3 regions of the Arthrobacter sp. MMS18-M83 genome follow, and region 1 is predicted to be linked to each of the others. Evidence: predicted binding sites of a transcription regulator. Region 1 holds the regulator's gene; each other region holds the start of a gene.
The links. Region 1 encodes HrcA, which represses chaperone genes, less so after heat shock. Its sites were predicted from a motif close to TTNGCACTCGNNNNNNNCGAGTGCNAA; they were not measured.
Positions count from the first base shown of each region.

Region 2: groES (co-chaperone GroES) is a predicted target of HrcA. The motif match lies at 1,418-1,444, and genes of this name have one in related genera.
Region 3: groL (chaperonin GroEL) is a predicted target of HrcA. The motif match lies at 2,410-2,436, and genes of this name have one in related genera.

Region 1 is NZ_CP113343.1:4,693,280-4,700,359, forward strand. It holds gene OW521_RS22155 (PhoH family protein) at 1-990, opposite strand, end outside; gene OW521_RS22160 (GerMN domain-containing protein) at 1,412-2,299, shown strand; partial or broken gene OW521_RS22165 (16S rRNA (uracil(1498)-N(3))-methyltransferase) at 2,365-3,140, opposite strand; gene dnaJ (molecular chaperone DnaJ) at 3,143-4,273, opposite strand; gene hrcA (heat-inducible transcriptional repressor HrcA) at 4,334-5,347, opposite strand; gene OW521_RS22180 (DUF3097 domain-containing protein) at 5,563-6,420, shown strand; gene OW521_RS22185 (DUF4870 domain-containing protein) at 6,568-6,981, shown strand; gene hemW (radical SAM family heme chaperone HemW) at 7,047-7,080, opposite strand, start outside.
Region 2 is NZ_CP113343.1:3,614,411-3,621,490, reverse strand. It holds gene groL (chaperonin GroEL) at 1-887, opposite strand, end outside; gene groES (co-chaperone GroES) at 973-1,269, opposite strand; gene OW521_RS17210 (hypothetical protein) at 1,493-1,903, opposite strand; gene OW521_RS17205 (class I SAM-dependent methyltransferase) at 1,981-3,216, shown strand; gene OW521_RS17200 (shikimate 5-dehydrogenase) at 3,223-4,041, opposite strand; gene OW521_RS17195 (glutamate--cysteine ligase) at 4,269-5,420, shown strand; gene tsaD (tRNA (adenosine(37)-N6)-threonylcarbamoyltransferase complex transferase subunit TsaD) at 5,427-6,554, opposite strand; gene rimI (ribosomal protein S18-alanine N-acetyltransferase) at 6,551-6,991, opposite strand; gene tsaB (tRNA (adenosine(37)-N6)-threonylcarbamoyltransferase complex dimerization subunit type 1 TsaB) at 7,036-7,080, opposite strand, start outside.
Region 3 is NZ_CP113343.1:2,016,549-2,023,628, forward strand. It holds gene OW521_RS09430 (ribonuclease HI family protein) at 1-172, opposite strand, end outside; gene groL (chaperonin GroEL) at 567-2,195, opposite strand; gene OW521_RS09440 (ABC transporter substrate-binding protein) at 2,493-3,743, opposite strand; gene OW521_RS09445 (cold-shock protein) at 3,827-4,030, opposite strand; gene OW521_RS09450 (LytR C-terminal domain-containing protein) at 4,169-4,789, opposite strand; gene OW521_RS09455 (DUF3263 domain-containing protein) at 4,839-5,174, opposite strand; gene OW521_RS09460 (uracil-DNA glycosylase) at 5,357-6,124, shown strand; gene OW521_RS09465 (siderophore-interacting protein) at 6,140-6,979, shown strand; gene OW521_RS09470 (threonine/serine ThrE exporter family protein) at 7,018-7,080, opposite strand, start outside.

The DNA.
Region 1 (7,080 bases):
CAGCCGGTGCCTGACGACGTCGGAAGCGTCCAACATCGTGAAGTTCACGCCGTCGATCCCAGTGAGGATTTCCCGGACAATACGCAGGCCGGAGGTGGCTCCAAAAGGTAGATCCACCTGGGTGATGTCCCCCGTGACTACCATCTTGGAACCGAAACCAAGCCTCGTGAGGAACATCTTCATCTGTTCCGCAGTGGTGTTCTGGGCCTCATCAAGAATGATGAACGCATCGTTGAGCGTGCGGCCGCGCATGTACGCAAGCGGCGCTACTTCGATCGTTCCTGCAGCCATGAGGCGCGGGATCGACTCCGGGTCCATCATGTCGTGCAAAGCGTCGTACAACGGACGCAGATATGGATCGATCTTGTCACTCAGCGTTCCAGGGAGGAATCCAAGGCGCTCCCCTGCCTCGACGGCGGGCCGCGTGAGGATGATGCGGCTGACTTCCTTGAGCTGCAGTGCCTGCACGGCCTTCGCCATCGCCAGGTACGTCTTGCCGGTGCCTGCCGGGCCGATCCCGAAGATCACCGTGTTGTCGTCTATGGCGTCAACGTAGCTCTTCTGGTTCAGAGTTTTTGGGCGAATGGTGCGTCCGCGGCTGGAAAGAATGTTGTGGGTCAGCACTTCCACAGGACTCTGGAGTGACTGGCTGCGCAGCAGGGAAACGAGCTGTTGGAGTACGTCCGGGGTGATAACCGTCCCCCTGCCGACCAAACCCCGGACTTCCTCCAGGAGCCGCATGATCCGGGGAACATCGCCGGATGGTCCGCTGAAAGAGAGCTCGTTGCCACGCACATGAAAGTCGACGCCGGGGAACTGGGCTTCTATGTAGCGCAGTGCCTCGTCATGGCTGCCGAGGGTCTGAACCATCTGATCAGAGTTGTCGAAGACGACAACTTCCGTCCGGGCGCCGGGGACAGAGTGTGGGAACTCGGCCGGACCTGTGTCAACGCTGCCGGCCCTGGGCCGCCCGTTCAATGATTCTGTCATAGTGCTGGCCTTGCGGCCTGTGCTCCTCCGGCTTGGTTATGTCCATCGATTTGCTCCGATGTCCGTTCGCTGGATGGGCGCAGGATCGCGGGCCTCGGATTGCTTTCAATCCTACGCCAGCCAGTCTCTGGGGTGGTTCCAGACCATGCCCGGGAGGGCTGCGGACAGCCGATTTCATGCCACTTTGGTATCAACTCCGTATCGACCTCGTATCAATCGCATTGCAGTTGGTGCCGGAGGATGGAATCCCCAGCAAGCGCCGCGGGGACTGTGACAAGCTGATTTATGGGCAAAAATGCCCTGCACCCGGTCCTCGGGCGCATGACTCCCCCGCACCACAGCGGCCGAACACGAGCAGGAATCCACCATTACCAGGCCAGCCGGCATTCCAGAGGGCACACGCATCCGGAGACGTTCCGCCATGCTTGTGACCGCGCTGACCGCTGCCCTGTTTCTTTCGGGTTGCGTTGCTGACCGTTCGAGTCAGGGATCAACGACGCCTGTCCCCAACCCGACCGCTGCCCTGCAGGCGGCACCCGCAACCAATGCGCCGCTCGAGACAACCCAGGCGTCAAACAAGATTCCGGTGTACTGGATCGGACGGAGCGACACGGATATCTTCCTGTACCGCGAATTTCGTGACAACCCAGGCAACGAGAACCCGATCACTACCGCCCTTCGGATCATGATGTCCCAGAAGCCGTTGGATCACGATTTCTTCACGCCATGGCAAAATCCGAGCAACCTTGCGACGTCGATTTCCGGCAAGAACGTGGTCACGGTCGACGTTTCCCGCGACGCGTTCAATTCCAACCTCGACGCCGGAATGGCGCAGCGCGCGGTCCAGCAACTCGTCTACACCGCTACCGCTGCTGCGGCGAGCTCGGGATTGATCGACTCCGGTCAGCTGATCAAGGTGACCATCCTGGTGGACGGGCACACGGATTACATGGCGTTCGGTCAGGTCAAGCTAGGTGATCCGATGGTCCGGGACGCAACCATGGTGGCACCCGTCTGGATCATTGAACCGCAGGAGGACCTGACCCTGCCTGCCGGTCCAATCAAGTTCAATGGGCGTACCACCGACTCTTCGAAGAAACTGCATTGGCAGATCCTCCGCGAGAACTCAAGCGGCGAGAAGATATCATACCTGTCCGGTCAGACCACTGCTTCGACCGTGCCGGGCCAAGGCGGCGCCTTCAGCTTCACTGTGGGCCTCGGAGCCGGCCGCTACGAGTTGCGCGTCTCCATGGTGGGTCCAGGCGACGCCGACGTCGCCACGGATACCCGTTCCTTCAGCGTCCGCTGATCAGCTACGCGCACTGCGAGCTACTCGAAGGGCGGCGTCGGCACCGCCGCAGCGCACGTGGCGCTCTACCAGCGCCCCAGAATGTCGCTGGCCAGTACGACGGCGGCCGGGCCCGCCGTCGATGAGCGAAGTACATGGTGGCCCAAGAGGGCGGTGACAGCGCCGACGTCGCTCAGCTTGGTCACTTCGCGCGGCGAGATGCCGCCCTCCGGGCCCACGATGAGCAGCACTTCGCGCGCTGCTCCGGGATCCCCACCGGAAAGTTGATCCTGCCACTCCTCCAAGACATCCCTCAGCGGGCGCTTTGCGTCCTCGTGCAGGATGATCGCCAAGTCAGCAGCGGCAACGGCCGCCGCCAAACCGGAGCCGTCGACGGCGGCACGAACTTCCGGGATCCACGCGCGCCGCGCCTGCTTGGCCGCTGCGGTGGCCACCGATTGCCACTTCGCGTGGGCCTTGGCGGCCCGCTCCCCCTTCCAGCGGACAATGGAACGTTCCGCCTGCCAGGGCACCACGGCGTCGATCCCGAGTTCCGTTGCCGTCTCGACGGCGAGCTCATCGCGGTCGCCCTTGGCGAGGGCCTGGACCAAAACGAGGCGCACTATCGGCCGGCGCTCCTCGACGACATCGGAGGCAAGACCTTAAGGCTTCCCGGTCCGGATGCGGTCACAGTTCCCGTGAGCCGCTTTCCGGCGCCGTCGGCAATGTCGACCGCTTCACCGACTTCCAAACGCTTGACGGTGACAGCATGCCTTGCCTCGGCGCCGTCCAGCACGAACGTGTCACCCGGCCCGAGCCCGTCAAGCGTTCCGGCGACCGTGAAAAATACGGGGTTGCTCACCGCTACAGGTTACCGAGCTTGTCCCGCAGCTTCGCGAACATACCGCCGCTCGCTACGAGCTTGCCCTCGGTGAACTGCTCACCGCGCAACTTGGCAAGTTGGCGGAGCAAATCCTCCTGCGCGGCGTCGATCTTTCCGGGCGTCTCAACGTGCAGGTGTACCTTGAGGTCTCCCCGGCCGTATCCGCGGAGATGGGTGACACCCAGTCCGCGCAAGGTGATGACTTCGCCGGCCTGGGTGCCGGCCTTGACGTCGATCTCCTGGGGGCCGTCGAACGTATCCAGCTGCAGCTCGGTTCCCAGCGCGGCGGCCGTCATGGGAACGCTCAGGGTCGCGTGAAGGTCGTCGCCCTCGCGTATGTAGGTGGAATCGGCGTTGACCCGGATCTCCACGTAGAGATCGCCTGAAGGTCCGCCGGCCGGCCCTGCTTCGCCCTGGGACGACAGCTGGATGCGCGTTCCGGTCGCCACGCCGCCAGGCACTTTGACGGTCAGCGAACGGCGGCTGCGGATGCGGCCCTGGCCGCTGCACTCATTGCACGGATCCTTGATGATCGATCCGAAACCTTCACATGAACCACACGGCGCGGAAGTCATGACCTGGCCGAGGATGGAGCGGACTGCGCGCTGGACCTGACCCGAGCCGCCACAGATGTCGCAGCGCTCCGGGTGGGTTCCCGCTCGGCAGCATGAGCCTTCGCACGTGGGGCAGACGACCGCTGTATCCACTTCAAGCTTCTTGTTGACGCCGAAGACGGCCTCGCGCAAATCGATGCGGACACTGATCAACGCGTCCTGGCCGCGGCGCATACGTGATGCCGGCCCCTGCATGCCACCGCCACCCCCGCCGAAGAAGGTATCGAAGATGTCCTGGAACGCGAATCCCTGGCCCGCGTAACCGCCACCGAAGCCGTTGTCGGTGCCGTTCTCGTTGCCCGTGGCGTCATACACACGGCGCTTCTGGGGGTCGGAAAGGACCTCGTAGGCGTGGGTCACGGCTTTGAATTCCTCGGCGGCGCCTTCTCCGGGGTTCACATCGGGATGCAGCTTACGTGCGAGCTTGCGATAGGCCTTCTTGATCTCCTCGCCGGTTGCTTCCGGTGAGACGCCCAGAACGTCATAGTGGCTGCTCAAAGTCGGTATCTCTTCCTTGTTGTACTGCGTTTCTTGCGAGACGGTTTCTGGCCGGAGCTGTCAGCCGCCCAGAATGCGGGAAAGGTAGCGTGCGACGGCGCGGACGGCCGCCATGGTGTTGGGATAGTCCATCCGGGTAGGACCAAGAATGCCGATCTTGGCACTGCTGCCCGGACCATAGCCGGTGGCGACCACCGACGCTTCGGAGAGCCCGTCGTAGGGGTTCTCGCGGCCGATGCTCACGGTGACTCCCCGAGGGTCTTCTGCCATGTCCGAGAGCAAGCGCAACATGACCACCTGTTCCTCGAGAGCCTCCAGAACCGGCCCGATGCTGAGCGGGAAATCCACGTTGGAGCGGGCCAGGTTCGCTGTGCCTGCCATGACCATGCGCTCGTCCCGGCTTCTGTCGGCCAGCCTCTCGAGACCATGGGCGAGGACACCGGCAAGGCCTCGAAGCGCTGGTGGGCAGAGGGCAACCACGGACGGCAGGACCTGCGGCATGAGGTCAAGCTGCGAGCCGGCAATGCTCCCAAGGAAACGTGCGCGCAAGGCCATCACATCTTCGTCCGTGGCATCGGCCCCTGCGTGCACCACGCCCTGTTCCACTTTGCCGGTATCGGCGATAAGCACTACCAAGACCTGGCGCGGTGCCAGCAGCACAAACTCAATGTGACGCACGCGGGCGCGGCTAAGGTGCGGGTACTGCACGACGGCGACCTGGTTGGTCAGTTGGGACAGGAGCCGAACGGTGCGCTCAAGGATGTCCTCGACGTCGTCGGGTCCCTCAAGCAGCGAGTGGATGGCCCGGCGCTCGGCGGCTGAAAGCGGTTTGACCTGGGAAATACGGTCGACGAACAGGCGGTAGCCCTTGTCCGTGGGGATTCGGCCGGCACTGGTGTGCGGTGCGGCGATGAGTCCTTCTTCTTCCAAAAGGGCCATGTCGTTGCGGATGGTGGCGCTCGACACTCCCAAATGGTGCCGTTCGACCAAGGCCTTGGATCCGACGGGCTCGCGGGAGTGAACGTAGTCCTCCACGATGGCGCGCAACACTTCAAGCTTGCGTGGTTCGCTCACTGCCCACCTCCATTCAACAGCCAGTGCTGAACAGTTACTACTCAGCGACCTGATATTCAACAATTAGCACTCAACATGCCCAAGTGCTAACAAGTCTAGTATGAGCCACCACGTTGTTAGCATTGGTACCGCTCGCGGCGAACATGATTCCCGCGCGGTCCGGCGGAACGTCCAGGGCCGTCATTGATCCCCTAGCGCAAAGTGGTGTGAAGACAGTGTCTTACAACAATTGGGGCCCGCAAGACCTCTCCTCGCCTGCCAAGCGGCAACTGCCTGAGGTGCCCGTTGAACGCGGAATGGTCCTCGAGGACGTACAGTCCGGTTGGGTCGGGGCTGTGACCAGGGTCGAAAAGGCCGGCGGCATCCACATTGTGGTGCTGGAGGACCGCCGGGGAAAGAACAAGTCGTTCCGGCTCGGCTTCGGATTCCTCCTCGACGGACAACCGGTGAAACTTCTGCCGCCGGCGCCACGCGCCGCCTCCGGAGCGGTTGTCGGGCAAGCGGGCAGGACTGCTTCGGGATCCGTCCGGGTGGCCGGCCAAAGAGCGCAAGTCGCCAAGGCAAGCCGGATCTGGGTGGAAGGAAAACACGACGCCGAACTCGTGGAGAAGGTCTGGGGAGATGACCTTCGGGTGGAGGGAATCGTCGTCGAACCCTTGCATGGCGTTGACGATCTTAAAGCAGCGATTGCCGAGTTCTCTCCCGGCCCGGGCCGCAGGCTCGGAGTCCTGGTGGACCACCTGGTGCCGGATTCGAAAGAGTCGCGGATTGCCGCCGATGCCATGACACTGCCTGGCGCCGCAGGAAACGTCCTGATAGTGGGCCACCCCTATGTGGACGTCTGGCAGGCCATCCGCCCCAAGGTTCTGGGGATCGAGCAATGGCCCACGATCGCCCGCGGGACCGATTGGAAGAGCGGCATCTTGAAGTCGTTCGGTTGGCCGCATGAGACAGCCGAGGACGTCGGGCTAGGCTGGCAGAAGCTTCTCGGCGCCGTCCACAGCTACGCGGACTTGGAGGCCTCCCTGCTGGGACGGGTGGAGGAAGTGATCGATTTCCTGACCGTACCGTGACGGCTCCTTGCAGCTTTCGGTTCGCTTCAGCAGCGGCCCCGGTGCGGTTCCCGCGCCCAGGGTCCGGGAGTTGGTCCACTGATCGCCTGCCGAGCAAGTATTCTGGGACAGCAACACTGCACCGATAGATACTCAAAGGAAGAAACTGTGGCAGACAACGCTCCTGACGATGGGGACGGCGCCTCGGGCCAGTCCCAGTACCACGGCGTTCCTGCCAATGCGCTGCCCTTGACGGCCTCCGAAGACCGTCAATGGGCCACCCTGGCGCACTTCGGCGGGATCCTTGGTTGTGTGCCCTCGCTCCTGATCTACCTGATTTTCCGCGAACGTGGCCCCTTCACGGCACAGGAATCCAAAGAGGCGCTGAACTTCACTTTGCCTCCAACGATTGCCGCAGTGCTCGCCAACATTCTGGTCTTGCTCCCGGTGGTTGGAAACTTGTTCGCAGTCCTGGCCACGGCAATCTGGGTCGCTGTGACGTGCTTCTCCGTGTCTGCCGGCATCCGCGTCAACCACGGGCAGCCGCACCGCTACCGCTTCAACCTGCGCTGGATCAAGTAGCGCTGTTTCCCGGCGCACTAGTGCTTGCGCCCGTGCCCGCGCCAGCTTGTGCTCGCGCCGGCGGGCTACTCCGGGAGGATGCGGCGCACCACGGCGTCG
Region 2 (7,080 bases), 1.1 Mb from region 1:
TGTGCGCCCGTCAGCGTGGCGATGTCCTGGAGCATGGCCTTGCGGCGATCACCGAAGCCCGGGGCCTTGACTGCAACGACGTTCAGGGTGCCACGGATGCGGTTCACGATCAGCGTGGACAGTGCCTCGCCGTCGATGTCCTCGGCAATGATGAAGAGCGGCTTTGCTGCCTGCAGGGCCTTCTCAAGGAGCGGCAGGAATTCCTGCAGCGAGGAGATCTTGCCCTGGTTGATCAGGATGAGCGCGTCTTCGAGGACAGCTTCCTGGCGTTCCGCGTCAGTGACGAAGTACGGGGACAGGTAACCCTTGTCGAACTGCATGCCCTCGGTGAGGACCAGTTCGGTCTGGGTGGTGGAGGACTCTTCGATGGTGATGACGCCATCCTTGCCGACCTTGCCGAAAGCCTCGGCAAGCAGTTCGCCAACCTCGTCGCTCTGGGCGGAGATCGCCGCAACGCTGGCAACCTGGGTGCCTTCTACTTCGCGGGCGTTCTCCAGGAGGCGGGCAGCAACGGCCTGGACTGAGACCTCGATGCCGCGCTTGATTTCACCGGGGGCGGCGCCTGCGGCAACGTTGCGCAGGCCTTCCTTGACGAGTGCCTGTGCCAGCACGGTGGCCGTGGTGGTACCGTCGCCTGCGACGTCGTTGGTCTTGGTGGCGACTTCCTTGGCCAGCTGTGCGCCAAGGTTCTCGTACGGGTCGTCCAGCTCGACTTCACGGGCGATGGTCACGCCGTCGTTGGTGATGGTGGGTGCGCCCCACTTCTTGTCCAGAACGACGTTGCGGCCGCGCGGGCCAAGGGTCACCTTGACGGTGTTGGCGAGCTTGTCAATGCCTGCTTCGAGCGAGCGGCGGGCAGCGTCGTTGAACGCTAGCTGCTTTGCCATGGTTGTGTCCTTTCAAGACGGAAAACCCGCACCGCCGATCAGTCAGAAGAAGTTCGACTCGATCTGCGATGCGGGATCCAGGAAATTACTTAACGACGATCGCCAGAACGTCGCGGGCGGACAGAACGAGGTATTCGTTGCCGCCGGTCTTGACTTCAGTTCCGCCGTACTTGGAGTAGAGGACGACGTCACCAACGGTTACATCGACGGGGACGCGGTTGCCGTTGTCATCGAAGCGGCCGGGGCCAACTGCAACAACTTCGCCTTCCTGCGGCTTTTCCTGTGCAGTGTCCGGGATAACCAGGCCGGAAGCCGTGGTCTGCTCTGCTTCGAGCGGGCGGACAACAATGCGATCCTCGAGAGGCTTAATGGAGACCGACACTCGGATCTCTCCTTTACGTGAGGTAGTACATGGACTATCAAACCAGGGGTGCCGTGGCGGGCTTACCGTCGTCGCGGTGCCGGTAAGTGCCTGGCGGCATGATTAGCACCCGCCTAGGGAGAGTGCTAATCAAGACTCTATGTAAGCATTAGCACTCGGTCAAGGCGAGTGCCAGAATTCCGTCACGGGTGAACGGCGGCAGGGCCACCTCCGGCCCACACGCTCATTGCCCGGCGAGATCGTCGAAGTCCACGTCCTCGCCGTCGTCGTACTCTTCTTCCGGCGCCGTTCCGCGGCTCAGGTAGAGCAGTACACCGCTGGCGAGCGCGACGACGCCGGACACCACCAGCCCGACGATCGCGCCGATACGGGCACCTGTGTAAGTGTCCCGGATGTCGCGGGCCTCATCCGTGGCGTCCTCGATACTCTTTCCGGTCATGGAGTAGGTGGCCGCGTTGAAGGAGTCGAGGAAGAAAATAATGATCAAGAGCGCGATGCAGACGGCGGCAATCGCAGCACCCACGATGAGCGCAGGACGGGCATACTTCGAGAGATTTCCGGCGAAGGGACGTTTATCGGAGGCGGAGGGAGAACCATTGGCGTCGTCAGGCTGGCGTACTGGGTTGTCTTCCATGGCATCAACCATATCGGCCCAGATGCTCTCGGAGCCCCCTCCGCCCCGTATGACGGGCGGCCAGTAGGCTGGTTCCCATGGCTGACACACCCCAAGACCAGATTGCCCCGCTGCTGACAACTGAGGGTTGGGAACTGCTGGCGTCCTTGGGACCATATCGCGATAGCGAAGCATTCGCCCTGAATGCGCGGCTGCGCAAAGACGGCCACTCCCCAGCACTCGTGGCCGCGGTACTCACCCAGTCCAGGCTCCGCACCCGGGCCGAGGCCAAGTTCGGCGAATTCGCCCGGCAGATGCTCTTCACCCAGGCCGGCCTGGAACAGGCCACCCGGCTCAATGTGGCGGCCAGGCACGCCGAACGCTTCGCCAAGGCAGGCACGCGGCATGTGGCGGACCTGGGCTGCGGACTTGGAGCCGATTCCATGGCCATGGCCTCGATGGACATCAAGGTCACTGCCGTGGAACTCGACGAGACTACCGCCGCCTGCGCCACCATCAACCTCATGTCTTTCCCGCACGCAACGGTGGTGCACTCCGACGCCACGTCGGTTCCCCTCGACGACGTCGACGGCGTGTGGCTCGATCCGGCCCGCCGCACGACGTCGTCGTCGGGCACCAAACGGATCTGGGATCCGGAGGCGTTCTCGCCGCCATTTTCCTTCGTTGAATCGCTGGCTGCTACCGGCAAGTCCGTCGGCGTCAAGATGGGCCCGGGGATACCGCATGAATCGGTTCCGGCTGGCTGCGAGGCGCAGTGGGTTTCGGTCGGAGGGGACGTCACCGAGGTGACGCTGTGGTTCAACGACGTCGCGCGACCCGGCATCCGCCGGGCGGCCCTGGTCCTCGGGTCGCAAGGCGCGGCCGAGATCACCAGCGGCGAGGATTTTGACGGCGGCCCGGTGCCCGACGTCGGACCGGTGGAGGGATACTTGTACGAACCGGACGGCGCCGTGATCCGGGCGGGCCTGGTAGCCGACGTCGCGCTGCGGCTCGGCGGCCACTTGGTGGACCAGCACATTGCCTACATTTGCGCTCCGGAACTGGTGGAGACCCCGTTCGCCCGCGCCTACAAAGTCATGGAACTCATGCCGCTGAACGTCAAGGCCCTCAAAGCGTGGGTCAAGGCCAACGGTGTTGGTGTCCTGGACATCAAGAAGCGCGGCACCTCTGTCACCCCCGAGGAACTGCGGAAACAACTGCTGCCGGCCGGAAAAGTCCCGGCAAAGGCACGCGGCAACAAAACAGCCACCCTGGTCCTCACCAGGATCGGCGAGGAAAAGGTAGCTGTTGTGGTGGAGCCGGTAGCTTCCTGAACAGGGCTACTGGGCGCGCGTGAACTCTTCCGCCGCGGCCACTTGCTCCGGTGTCGGGGTGATTCCCGTGTAAAGCACGAACTGTTCAAGCGCTTGGATGGTGGCTACCTCGGCGCCGCTGATCAGGGTCTTGCCTGCCGCGCGGCCGGCCTTGATGAGCGGGGTTTCCGCGGGGAGGGCGACGACGTCGAACACCACGTGCGCGGCCGCCACCGCCTCCTCGGGGAAGGACAGGGAGCCGGACTCAGGTCCGCCGGCCATTCCGATAGGGGTCACGTTGACGAGCACGTCCGCCGTCGACTCCCCTACTTCGGCCTGCCAGCCGAAGCCATAGAGCCCCGCAAGGGACTGCCCGAGCTTTTCGTTCCGGGCAACGACGGTGACTCGCGAGAATCCAGCGTCGCGGAAGGCCGCTGCGGTGGCCTTGGCCATGCCGCCGGAGCCGCGGAGCAGCACGGACGACGCCGGGTCGATCGCATTGCGCTCGATCAGCTGGGCGATCGCCGTGTAGTCCGTGTTGTAGGCCGTCAGAACACCGGCGTCGTTGACAATCGTGTTGACCGAATCGATAGCGGCGGCCGATACGTCCATGCGATCCACGAGCGCGATGACGTCTTCCTTGTAGGGCATCGAAACGGCGCAACCGCGGATGCCCAAGCCGCGCACGCCGGCGATCGCGTTGGCCAAGTCCGTGGGGGCGAAGGCCTTGTAGATCCAGTTCAGGCCCAGCGCCTCGTACAGGAAATTGTGGAAGCGCGTTCCGTTGTTGCTCGGCCGGGCCGAGAGGGAGATACAGAGCGTCATGTCTTTATTGAGGATCGGCATAACGGGGCTTCCTTCACGTAGCGGGGTTCTGTGCCCAGCCTAGACGGGGCGCTAGCCTTGGCGCGCCTTGAAGCGCGGATTCAGCTTGTTGATGACAAGGAGCTCGTTTTCCTGAGGTTTCCTCCCATGCGGTACCGTACCGCCCCTGCATTAGACTTGAGCCAACCGCTGACGGCCCCACGGCGGGCGTTGCTCAGGCATTTTGGCATATCACCGAGGGGACCTACGTGCAGATTGATTTCGCTCCATCCAAGCAGTCGACACTTGGGGTGGAATGGGAGCTGGCGCTCGTCAACGCACGCACCGGCGAATTGGTCTCGGTCGCGAATGAGGTCCTCCGCGGCGTGGCGTCCCGGCATCCGGACCTGAACGAAGACGACGAGCATCCGCACATCAAGCGGGAATTGCTCCTGAACACCGTGGAACTTGTGACAGGCGTGTGCAACACCGTCAAGGAAGCCAAGGAAGACCTAGCCCGGTCCCTGCAGGCCGTCAGGGAGGTTACGGACCCCATGGGTGTGGAGCTTTTCTGCGCCGGAAGCCATCCTTTCAGCCCGCCGCAGCTTCAGCCGGTCTCGGACAAAGAGCGCTATGCCAAACTGATCGACCGCACCCAATGGTGGGGGCGGCAAATGGTCATCTACGGAGTCCACGTCCACGTCGGCCTGGACCGGAGAGACAAGGCGCTCCCCATCCTCGACGGTCTGGTCAACTACTTCCCCCACTTCCAGGCATTGTCCGCCTCAAGCCCTTTCTGGGGCGGCGAAGACACTGGCTACGCGTCACAACGCGCCCTCATGTTCCAGCAGCTGCCCACGGCCGGATTGCCTTTCCAGTTCCCCAGCTGGGCTGAATACGAGTCCTATGTCCAGGACATGTTCACCACAGGAGTGATCGACACCCTGTCCGAAATTCGCTGGGATATCCGTCCCGTGCCGAATTTGGGCACCATCGAGATGCGCATTTGCGATGGCTTGGCCACTCTCGAGGAAGTCGGCGCTGTTGCCGCCCTGACCCAGTGCTTGGTGGACGAGTTCTCCACCATCCTGGACAACGGCGGCAGCATTCCCACCATGCCGCCATGGCATGTCCAGGAAAACAAGTGGCGCGCGGCCCGCTACGGCATGGAGGCGATCATCATCCTCGATGCCGAAGGCAATGAGCAGCTTGTCACCGATCACCTGAAGGAAACCCTCCTCCGGCTGGCGCCCATCGCGGAAAAGCTCGGCTGCTCGGAGGAATTGGCCGACGTCGAAAAGATCATCACCCGCGGTGCGGGCTACCAGCGCCAACGCCGCGTCGCTGCCCAGCACGACGGTGATCTTCATGCCGTCGTCCAGGACCTCGTACAGCAAATGCGGTCCGTGCCGACCGCCTAGCGGCGCCTACACCGAAACCGTAGTGACCGGCAGGGAAGAATCCGGAGCAAAAGCGACGCCGCTTGGACCGATTCCCGCCATGATGAGCTGCGACCCCAAGGCCGCAACCATGGCGCCGTTGTCGGTGCACAGCGACAACGGCGGCACGTGCAACGTGATCCCCGCTGAGCTGCACCGCTGCCCTGTCAATTCGCGGAGCCGGGAGTTGGCTGCAACGCCACCGCCGAGCAGGAGATCCGTAATGCCGTTCTCCTTGCAGGCCAGCACAGCCTTGGAGGTGATGACGTCCACCACTGCTTCTTGGAATGCGGCGGCGATATCGGCTACGGGGACGTCCTCGCCGCGCGCTTCGAGCTGCTCTACACAGCGCGCGACGGCGGTCTTGAGCCCGCTGAAGGACCAATCGTAGCGATGCGGTCCCGGCTCTTCGACGGTTCCCATGTACTTGGGTTGGGTCAAGCCGCGCGGGAAGCGGATGGCCTTGGCGTTGCCCTGCTTGGCGAGTTTGTCGATGGCCGGCCCGCCGGGGTAGCCAAGGCCCAGCAGCCTGGCCACTTTGTCGTAAGCCTCGCCTGCGGCGTCGTCGATGGTGGAACCCAGCATCTCGACGTCGTCCGTGATGCTGCGGATACGCAGGATTTCCGTATGTCCACCGGAAACCAGCAACGCACCGAGGTTCTCCGGCAGCCGCCCACCGGCGCCGAGTCCTGCAGCGCCGCCCACGTTTCCGTCAAGGAGCCCGACGCCGACGTGGGCAACCAAGTGGTTGATGGCATAGAGCGGTTTGCCCGTGGCAACAGCGAGGGCCTTCGCAGCGCAGACACCCACCATGAGCGCACCTGCCAAACCAGGCCCGGAGGTCACGGCGATCGCATCGATGTCGTCCAGCGTCACTCCGGCCTCGTGCAGGGCTTCCTGCAGCGTGGGGACGAAGGCGTCCAAGTGCGCACGGGAAGCGATCTCCGGAATGACGCCGCCAAAACGGACATGCTCATCCATCGAGGAGGACACTGTGTTGGTGAGCAAGCTCGTGCCCCGGACAATCCCTACGCCGGTTTCGTCGCAGGAGGACTCGATCCCCAGCACGAGCGGCTGGACGGTGTTGGAGTGGTTCAGGTGGCTGTGCAGGTTCACGCCGGGATCCCTTCAGCCAATGTCAGCCTCATGATGAGGGCGTCCGTGCCGTCACGGTAGTAGCGCCGCCGCACGTGGATCTGCTCGAAGCCGAACCGCACGTACAACGCCTGGGCGCGGGGATTGTCGGCACGGACCTCGAGAAGGACTTCGGTCGCGCCGCGCCCTCGGGCCTCCTCAATGAGTTCGGTGAGGATAGCGGAGCCGATCCCCCTGCCTTCGAATTCGGGCACGACGGCGATCGTCTGCACATCTGCGATTGGCTCGATACACATGAGGCCGGCGTAGGCCACAATCTGCCCGCCGGCTTCGGCCACTACGTAGCGGCGGGTATCCACTTGGGCAAGTTCATCGAAGAACATCTGCATCGGCCAGGCATCCACCGGGAATAGCCGCCGTTCCAGGGCCTCGACGGCGGTGACGTCGTCGGCGGTCATGTCACGCAAGGTCACGCCGTCGAGTTTGAACTGGTGCGAGGCACTCACAGGGCACGCTTCCTGGGACCGGGCACTTGAGCATCCGATTC
Region 3 (7,080 bases), 2.4 Mb from region 1:
GAACATGAGCCGTGGACCGGAAGAGGTCCAGCACAGCCATGAGTTCGCCCTGGTTGTTGGTTCCGTGCGGCCACCCGCCGGCCCGCCAACAAGAGTCGTTCACATACCAGGCCCAACCAGCGGGCCCGGGATTGCCGAGGGCAGAACCATCGGCGGCAGCAATAATCGTCATGGTTTCCATCCTGCCAGACCACCCCGACACTCTCCGACCTCCAGACCCCCAGACCCCCGAGGCCGAGTCATTCCCTTGCCGAACGACGCTCCTTCACTTACAGGCCCAAAAATTCCAACCCTCCTGCAGATCTTGCTCCCTGCGGTCGTCAAGCGTCGAAAGAAAACCCGACAAAAGTGAACGAGCGTCCGAAGAAGACCCGACGTAAGTGCACGAGCGTCGAAAGAAAACCCGACAAAAGCGAGCGAGCGTCCGAAGAAGACCCGACGTAAGTGAGCGAGCGTCCGAAGAAGACCCGACGTAAGTGCACGAGCGTCGGTTAAACGGCGACGGCGGCCCCCACCTGAGGTGGGAACCGCCGTCGTGCGTGTTGCTGGTGAGCTAACGCGGGGGTTTAGAAGCCGCCCATGCCGCCCATGTCGTCGCCGCCACCCATGGCCGGAGCGTGCTTCTCCGGCTTGTCGGCGACAACGGCCTCGGTGGTCAGGAACAGACCAGCGATTGAGGCAGCGTTCTGGAGCGCCGAGCGGGTGACCTTTACGGGGTCGTTGACGCCGGCAGCCAGCAGGTCCTCGTAGATGCCGGTTGCAGCGTTCAGGCCGTGGCCCGACGGCAGGCCGCGGACCTTGTCGATGACAACGCCCGGCTCGAGGCCAGCGTTGTAAGCGATCTGCTTGAGCGGAGCGTCGATGGCAACGCGGACGATGTTGGCGCCGGTTGCTTCGTCGCCTTCGAGCTGCAGGTTGGCGAATGCCTTGGCACCAGCCTGGATGAGGGCAACGCCACCACCGGCGACGATACCTTCTTCAACGGCAGCCTTCGCGTTGCGGACGGCGTCCTCAATGCGGTGCTTGCGTTCCTTGAGCTCAACTTCGGTTGCGGCACCGGCCTTGATGACTGCAACGCCGCCGGCCAGCTTGGCCAGGCGTTCCTGCAGCTTCTCGCGGTCGTAGTCGGAATCGGAGTTCTCGATCTCGGCACGGATCTGGGCAACACGACCGGCGATGGCGTCGGCGTCGCCGGCACCTTCGACGATGGTGGTCTCGTCCTTGGTAACAACAACCTTGCGGGCGTTGCCGAGCAGTTCGAGGGTTGCGTTCTCGAGGCTCAGGCCGACTTCGGAGGAGATGACCTGGCCACCGGTAAGGATGGCAATGTCGGCGAGCTGAGCCTTGCGGCGGTCACCGAAGCCCGGAGCCTTGACGGCAACGGACTTGAAGGTGCCACGGATCTTGTTGACGATCAGGGTGGCCAGGGCCTCGCCCTCGATGTCTTCGGCGATGATCAGCAGCGGCTTGTTGGACTGCATGACCTTCTCCAGGACCGCAACGAGTTCCTTCACGTTGGAGATCTTGGAGTTGACGATCAGGATGTACGGGTCTTCGAGGACCGTTTCCTGGCGCTCTGCGTCGGTGACGAAGTAAGCGGAGATGTAACCCTTGTCGAAGCGCATGCCTTCGGTGAGCTCAAGCTCCAGGCCGAAGGTGTTGGACTCCTCGACCGTGATGACGCCTTCCTTGCCAACCTTGTCCAGGGCTTCAGCAATGAGGTTACCGATTTCGGAGTCGCCAGCGGAGATGGAAGCCGTGGCTGCGATCTCTTCCTTGGTCTCGATTTCCTTGGCGGAAGCAAGCAGCTCGCGGATGACGGCTTCAACAGCCTTCTCGATGCCGCGCTTGAGGGACAGCGGGTCGGCGCCGGCAGCTACGTTGCGCAGGCCTTCCTTGACCAGTGCCTGGGCCAGAACGGTGGCGGTGGTGGTGCCGTCGCCAGCGACGTCATCCGTCTTCTTGGCAACTTCCTTGACCAGCTCGGCGCCGATCTTCTCGAACGGGTCGTCCAGTTCGATCTCCTTGGCGATGGAAACACCATCGTTGGTGATCGTGGGGGCGCCCCACTTCTTTTCGAGGACGACGTTGCGTCCACGCGGGCCGAGGGTGACCTTGACGGCGTCGGCGAGGATGTTGAGACCCCGCTCGAGACCGCGGCGTGCCTCTTCATCAAATGCAATGATCTTGGCCATAACGGCGGTAGTCCTTTCGGGACAGTCGTTAAGAAGGTGCCTTCACTGCGGTGCCCGCGACGGACGATCCTTCACATTCGGCCTCTGTACGCCGCGTGGTCCGGATCTCACCCCAGCAAGGTGTTCTTTGTTCTCCCAGGCACCGCCACTACTTCCAAGCGGCCGGAGCCGCACAAAGAATTAGCAGTCAATGCTTGAGAGTGCTAATCAATAATTAGCACTCACCCGAGGAGAGTGCAAGCAGAAGCGCCTGAAAATACTCGCCACGCCGGGGGAATTCGCTGTCGGCACAGCCCATCACGGCGTCCGCGAGGCGGTCTCTTTGCCGCTCACGCGGGCCGTGTTGTCAGCGCCATACGTGAAGACCATGTAGTTGGACGAGGTAACGTCCCCGTTGGCGTCGAATCCGATGGTGCCGGACTCGCCGTCGTAATCCGGGAGCTTCGCTCCCTTCAGCACCTCGACGCAATCCTTGTAAGACGCACAGGATGTGCGCTCTTTCGACGCCGCATCACCCGACGTCGGACGCACCCCGCCGGACACGGTGGTGAGCCAAGCGGCGATCGAGGCCCCGGCGTCGTCGTTCGCGGCAGCGGCGGCAATCGCCGCGAGAGTGACGGCGTCGTACGTTTCGGCTGCGTACGTTGTGTCCTTGAGGTTGGGAGCGATCCCCGTCAGCCCGGCTTGGAACTCGATACTCGGGAAGACCCCGGGGAGAATTCCACGCGCGCCGTCAAGCCCGCCCGCACCGAGCGTGGTCCCGTATTGGCGGATGGCGCCATCGCTCAAGAGCAGCTTCTTGCCTTTCAGCCCCGCGTTCAGAAGCTCGGCCAAGGCACCCTGGGCACCGTCACGGGCAACCACGACGACGGCGTCCGGCGTGCCGGACTTGATGCTCGCCGCAGCCGGAGCTGCTTTGCCGGCCGCGAATTCCACGTTGGACACGGCATCCATTCCGAGGCCGCGGGCAGCGTCCATGACTGCTCCGGAGACACGAGTACCGTAGTCCCCGGCTTCGTGCAGGACGGAAAGCCTCTTGGCGCCGGCGTCGTGCGCCAGCTTCGCCAGGACGCTTCCTTGCGCGGTATCAGCGGCCGAGGTGCGGAAGTAGAAGCCGCCGCTTTTGTAGCTACTGAGTCCGGCGGCGGTGTTGGCCGGCGAGATGAGCGGAACGCGGGCGGCTGCGAGAACGTCGATAGCGGCGGCAGCATGGCTGGAATCCGTTGGCCCGACCACGACGTCGGCATGAGCTCCAAGCAATGCTTTGGCCTGCGCCGCAGTCTCGGCAGTGAAGGCCGCCGCGCTGCTGCCGTCACTGGCCGCCGACGCAGGAAGCAACTCAACGGTGTGGCCTTTGTATCCGCCGGCGTCGTTGATCTGCTTGACGGCTAGCTTGGCCGCTGCAAGCTCTGATTCGTTGAGGAATGCGGAACCACCCCTGTTGTCCAGAATCACCCCAATGCGCAGGACGCCGTCGCCGCTCGGAGTAACAGCGTCAAGCCTGGCGTTGCCTATGGTGGCGGAGCATCCGGCCAGTCCTAGGGCCAAAGCCGCGCAGCCTGCGAGAAGAGAAACTAACCGGGACCGGCGCCCTCCAAAGGGCCGGGACAGCCTTATTGCCGCAACACCCACTAGATAAGACGCACGCTTTCTGCCTGCGGGCCCTTCTGGCCCTCGCCCAGTTCGAAGTCGACCCGTTGTCCTTCTTCGAGCGCACGGTAGCCATCCATCTGGATAGCGGACCAATGCACAAAGATGTCGTCACCGGACTCATCCACGGTGATGAATCCGTAGCCCTTTTCGGCATTGAACCATTTGACGGTTCCCAAAGCCATGATCCCCACACTTTCAACTAGCAGTGGCCGGCTTCCGGGATCTCCGGGCCAGCTCACAACTACTGTAACCACAGTCACGTTGCAGTGCCGCAACCTTGGGTGTGGGTGGCAGCAATGTTATTGAGGCGTAACCGAGTTCTACTTGTATCCCGGCCCCAGAATGACAACCACCGGCTGCGGGAATTCGGCACTGTCCACGAGGTTTGCGATGCCCAGCAGCTTGCCGAGGGCTTCAGCGTTGCTCTTCTGGGCCGGGCCCTTGTAGAAGACCGACGACGACTGCTGTGGCACGCCACCCCAGTTTGCGACCGTAGACAGCGGCCAGCCCCCGCCTTGCACGACGGCGGCCACGCGGGCAGCCAGGCCACCGGTGGTGGTGCCGTTGTAGACCGCGACTGTCGCGGTTTTGTCCAGCGGCGCCGTGGTGGGCGTCGGCGTGCTGGGAGGGGTGTCACCCGGCTGGCTGGATGGCTGCGCCGGGCTGCTCGGAGAAGTGCTTACCGACGGTGCCGGGGCGGAGGCCGCGGCAGTTTGCTTGGAGGCGTTCGCGGTAACGGCAGCTTGCGGCGTCGTCGAGGACGTGAACCCAAGCTTCGGAAGGATAAGGAACGCAACGAGGCCTACCGCCAGTGCAATGCCACCCAGGAGGAGCACAGGCCATAGTGCGGGGCGGGAAGCGGTGGCGACGAGCCGGTGGACACCCTGCCGCGATGAGCTCTGCGGGACGCGGTCGAATTCATCCCGGGCAAATTTGGTCATGGTGAAGCCTTGTCCTTGCTGCTTGCTTGCTGGGGGATCAGCGTGTGCTTTACGCGTCAGAACCAAGGCGGCGCGCCGTGCGGGCCCTCTGACGTGACATACGTAGTCTACGCAATCTCTTGACGAGCATAGGATCGTGCGTCAATGCGTCCTCGGTGTCGATGAGCGCATTGAGGAGCTGGTAGTAGTGGGTGGCCGAAAGATCGAAGAGCTCCCTGACGGCCTGCTCCTTGGCCCCGGCGTACTTCCACCATTGCCTCTCCAAGGCGAGCATCTGCTGTTCGCGCTCGCCCAGCGGCGAGTCGCTGCGGATTCCGGCGGACAGGTCTTCGAGTACCAATCCAGTTGCTTCGGACGCCATGGATTCCCGTGCGGGTTCTGCCACGACACACTCCTTCGACGCATTGACTGAAAATTGTCCCGCCCCCATGGTAACGGGCGAATAACATCGATGTCATTCGCCCCGCCGCTTCCAGTGGAGTCGCGTTCTGCAGTGTCACTTCCCGCAGAGCCGTTTTTCCGCAGAGCCGTTTTTCCCCAGGGCCCCAAGACAGGGACAATGGCTGGATGGCAGGCGAAGAAGCGTTGTTTGAGCTTGAATCCGAAGATCACTCCGCCGAATTCGCGGCACTCCCGGGAAAAGCCCTGGACGACCTGATGGCTCCAGACTGGGCCGAGGCGCTTTCCGGCGTCGAGGACGAATTGCGCTCAGTGCTGGCCTTCGTGGCGGGCGAGGCAGCCCGCGGAACCCGAGTGCTGCCTGCGGCGTCGAACATCCTTCGCGCCTTCCGTCAGCCGCTTGCCGACGTCAAAGTGCTGCTCCTGGGCCAGGACCCCTACCCGACGCCGGGACACGCGGTCGGGCTTTCTTTCGCGGTTTCCGGGCAAACCCGGCCCATTCCCCGCAGCCTTTCAAACATCTACCGGGAAATGGAGTCGGATCTCGGCTTGCCGCCGCGGGTGCACGGCGATCTCTCGGCATGGACAGGCCAAGGGGTTCTCCTGTTGAACAGGGTCCTGAGCGTCGCGGCGGGTGCGGCGGGCTCGCACCGGGGCAAAGGCTGGGAGGCCATTACGACGGCGGCAGTCACCGCGGTCGCCGCGCGCCGCACAGTTGCCGGGCAGCAGAGTCCGCTGGTCGCGATCCTGTGGGGCAAGGACGCCGAGGGCGTTCAGCCCCTGCTTGGCGGCGCCCCAGCGATCACCTCCGCGCACCCCAGTCCGCTGTCCGCGTCGCGGGGTTTCTTCGGCTCACGCCCGTTCAGCCGGGCCAACGCCCTGCTCCGTTCGCAGGGCGCAGATCCCGTCATCTGGGAACTTCCACCGTTGCCCTAGCTTAGGCTTGCCTACATGACATCTTTGCCCGCGACGTCGTCTGCGTCCCGCAATACCCGCCCCCAGGTGAACCTGACAGTGCTGCGCATGGAGCAGCTTTCGCCCCACATGGTGCGCATCATTGCAGGTGGAACCGGATTTGCCGGCTACGCGAACAACGACTTCGTGGACCGGTATGTGAAGATCGTGTTCCCGCAGCCCGGCGTCGACTACCAGCTGCCGCTGGATCTCTGGGCCATCCGCGAGACCATGCCACGCGAGCAATGGCCGTACACCCGCACCTACACCGTCCGCTGGGTGGACGAAGCCGCCCAGGAACTTGCAATCGACTTTGTGGTCCACGGCGACGAGGGCCTAGCGGGCCCATGGGCCCTGGCTGCCCAGCCCGGCGACGCACTGGTCTTCACAGGGCCGGGCGGCGCCTACAACCCAGCGCCCGACGCCGACTGGTACCTTTTCGCGGGCGACGACGCCGCGCTCCCGGCGATTGCCGCGTCGATCGAATCCCTGCCGGCCAATGCCAAGGGCCTTGCTTTCCTTGAGGTCGATAGCGACGCCGACATCCTTGACATCGCTGCGCCCGACGGCGTGGAGCTGCGTTGGCTGTTTCGCTCCGGAGTCCCGGCAGGATCGAGTTCGATCCTGCTCGATGCCTTGGGCGAAGCAGAGTGGTTGCCCGGCCGGGTGGATGTGTTTGCACATGGTGAGCGCGGCTACATGAAGGGCCTCCGGGATATCTTCTTCAAGCAACGCGGGCTGGAGCGCTCCCAAGTATCGCTCTCCGGATACTGGGCCCAGGGGCGCGTGGAGGACGATTTCCAGGCGGAAAAGAAACTCCCGATCGGGCAGATCTAGAGCCCTCGCTCTTTGGGAGCTCTCGCGGCCCCCGCGGCTTAGCGCCTGCGCACGCGGCGACGTTCGTTGCTGGCTAGTCCCTTGGTCAACGGGCGGGCCAA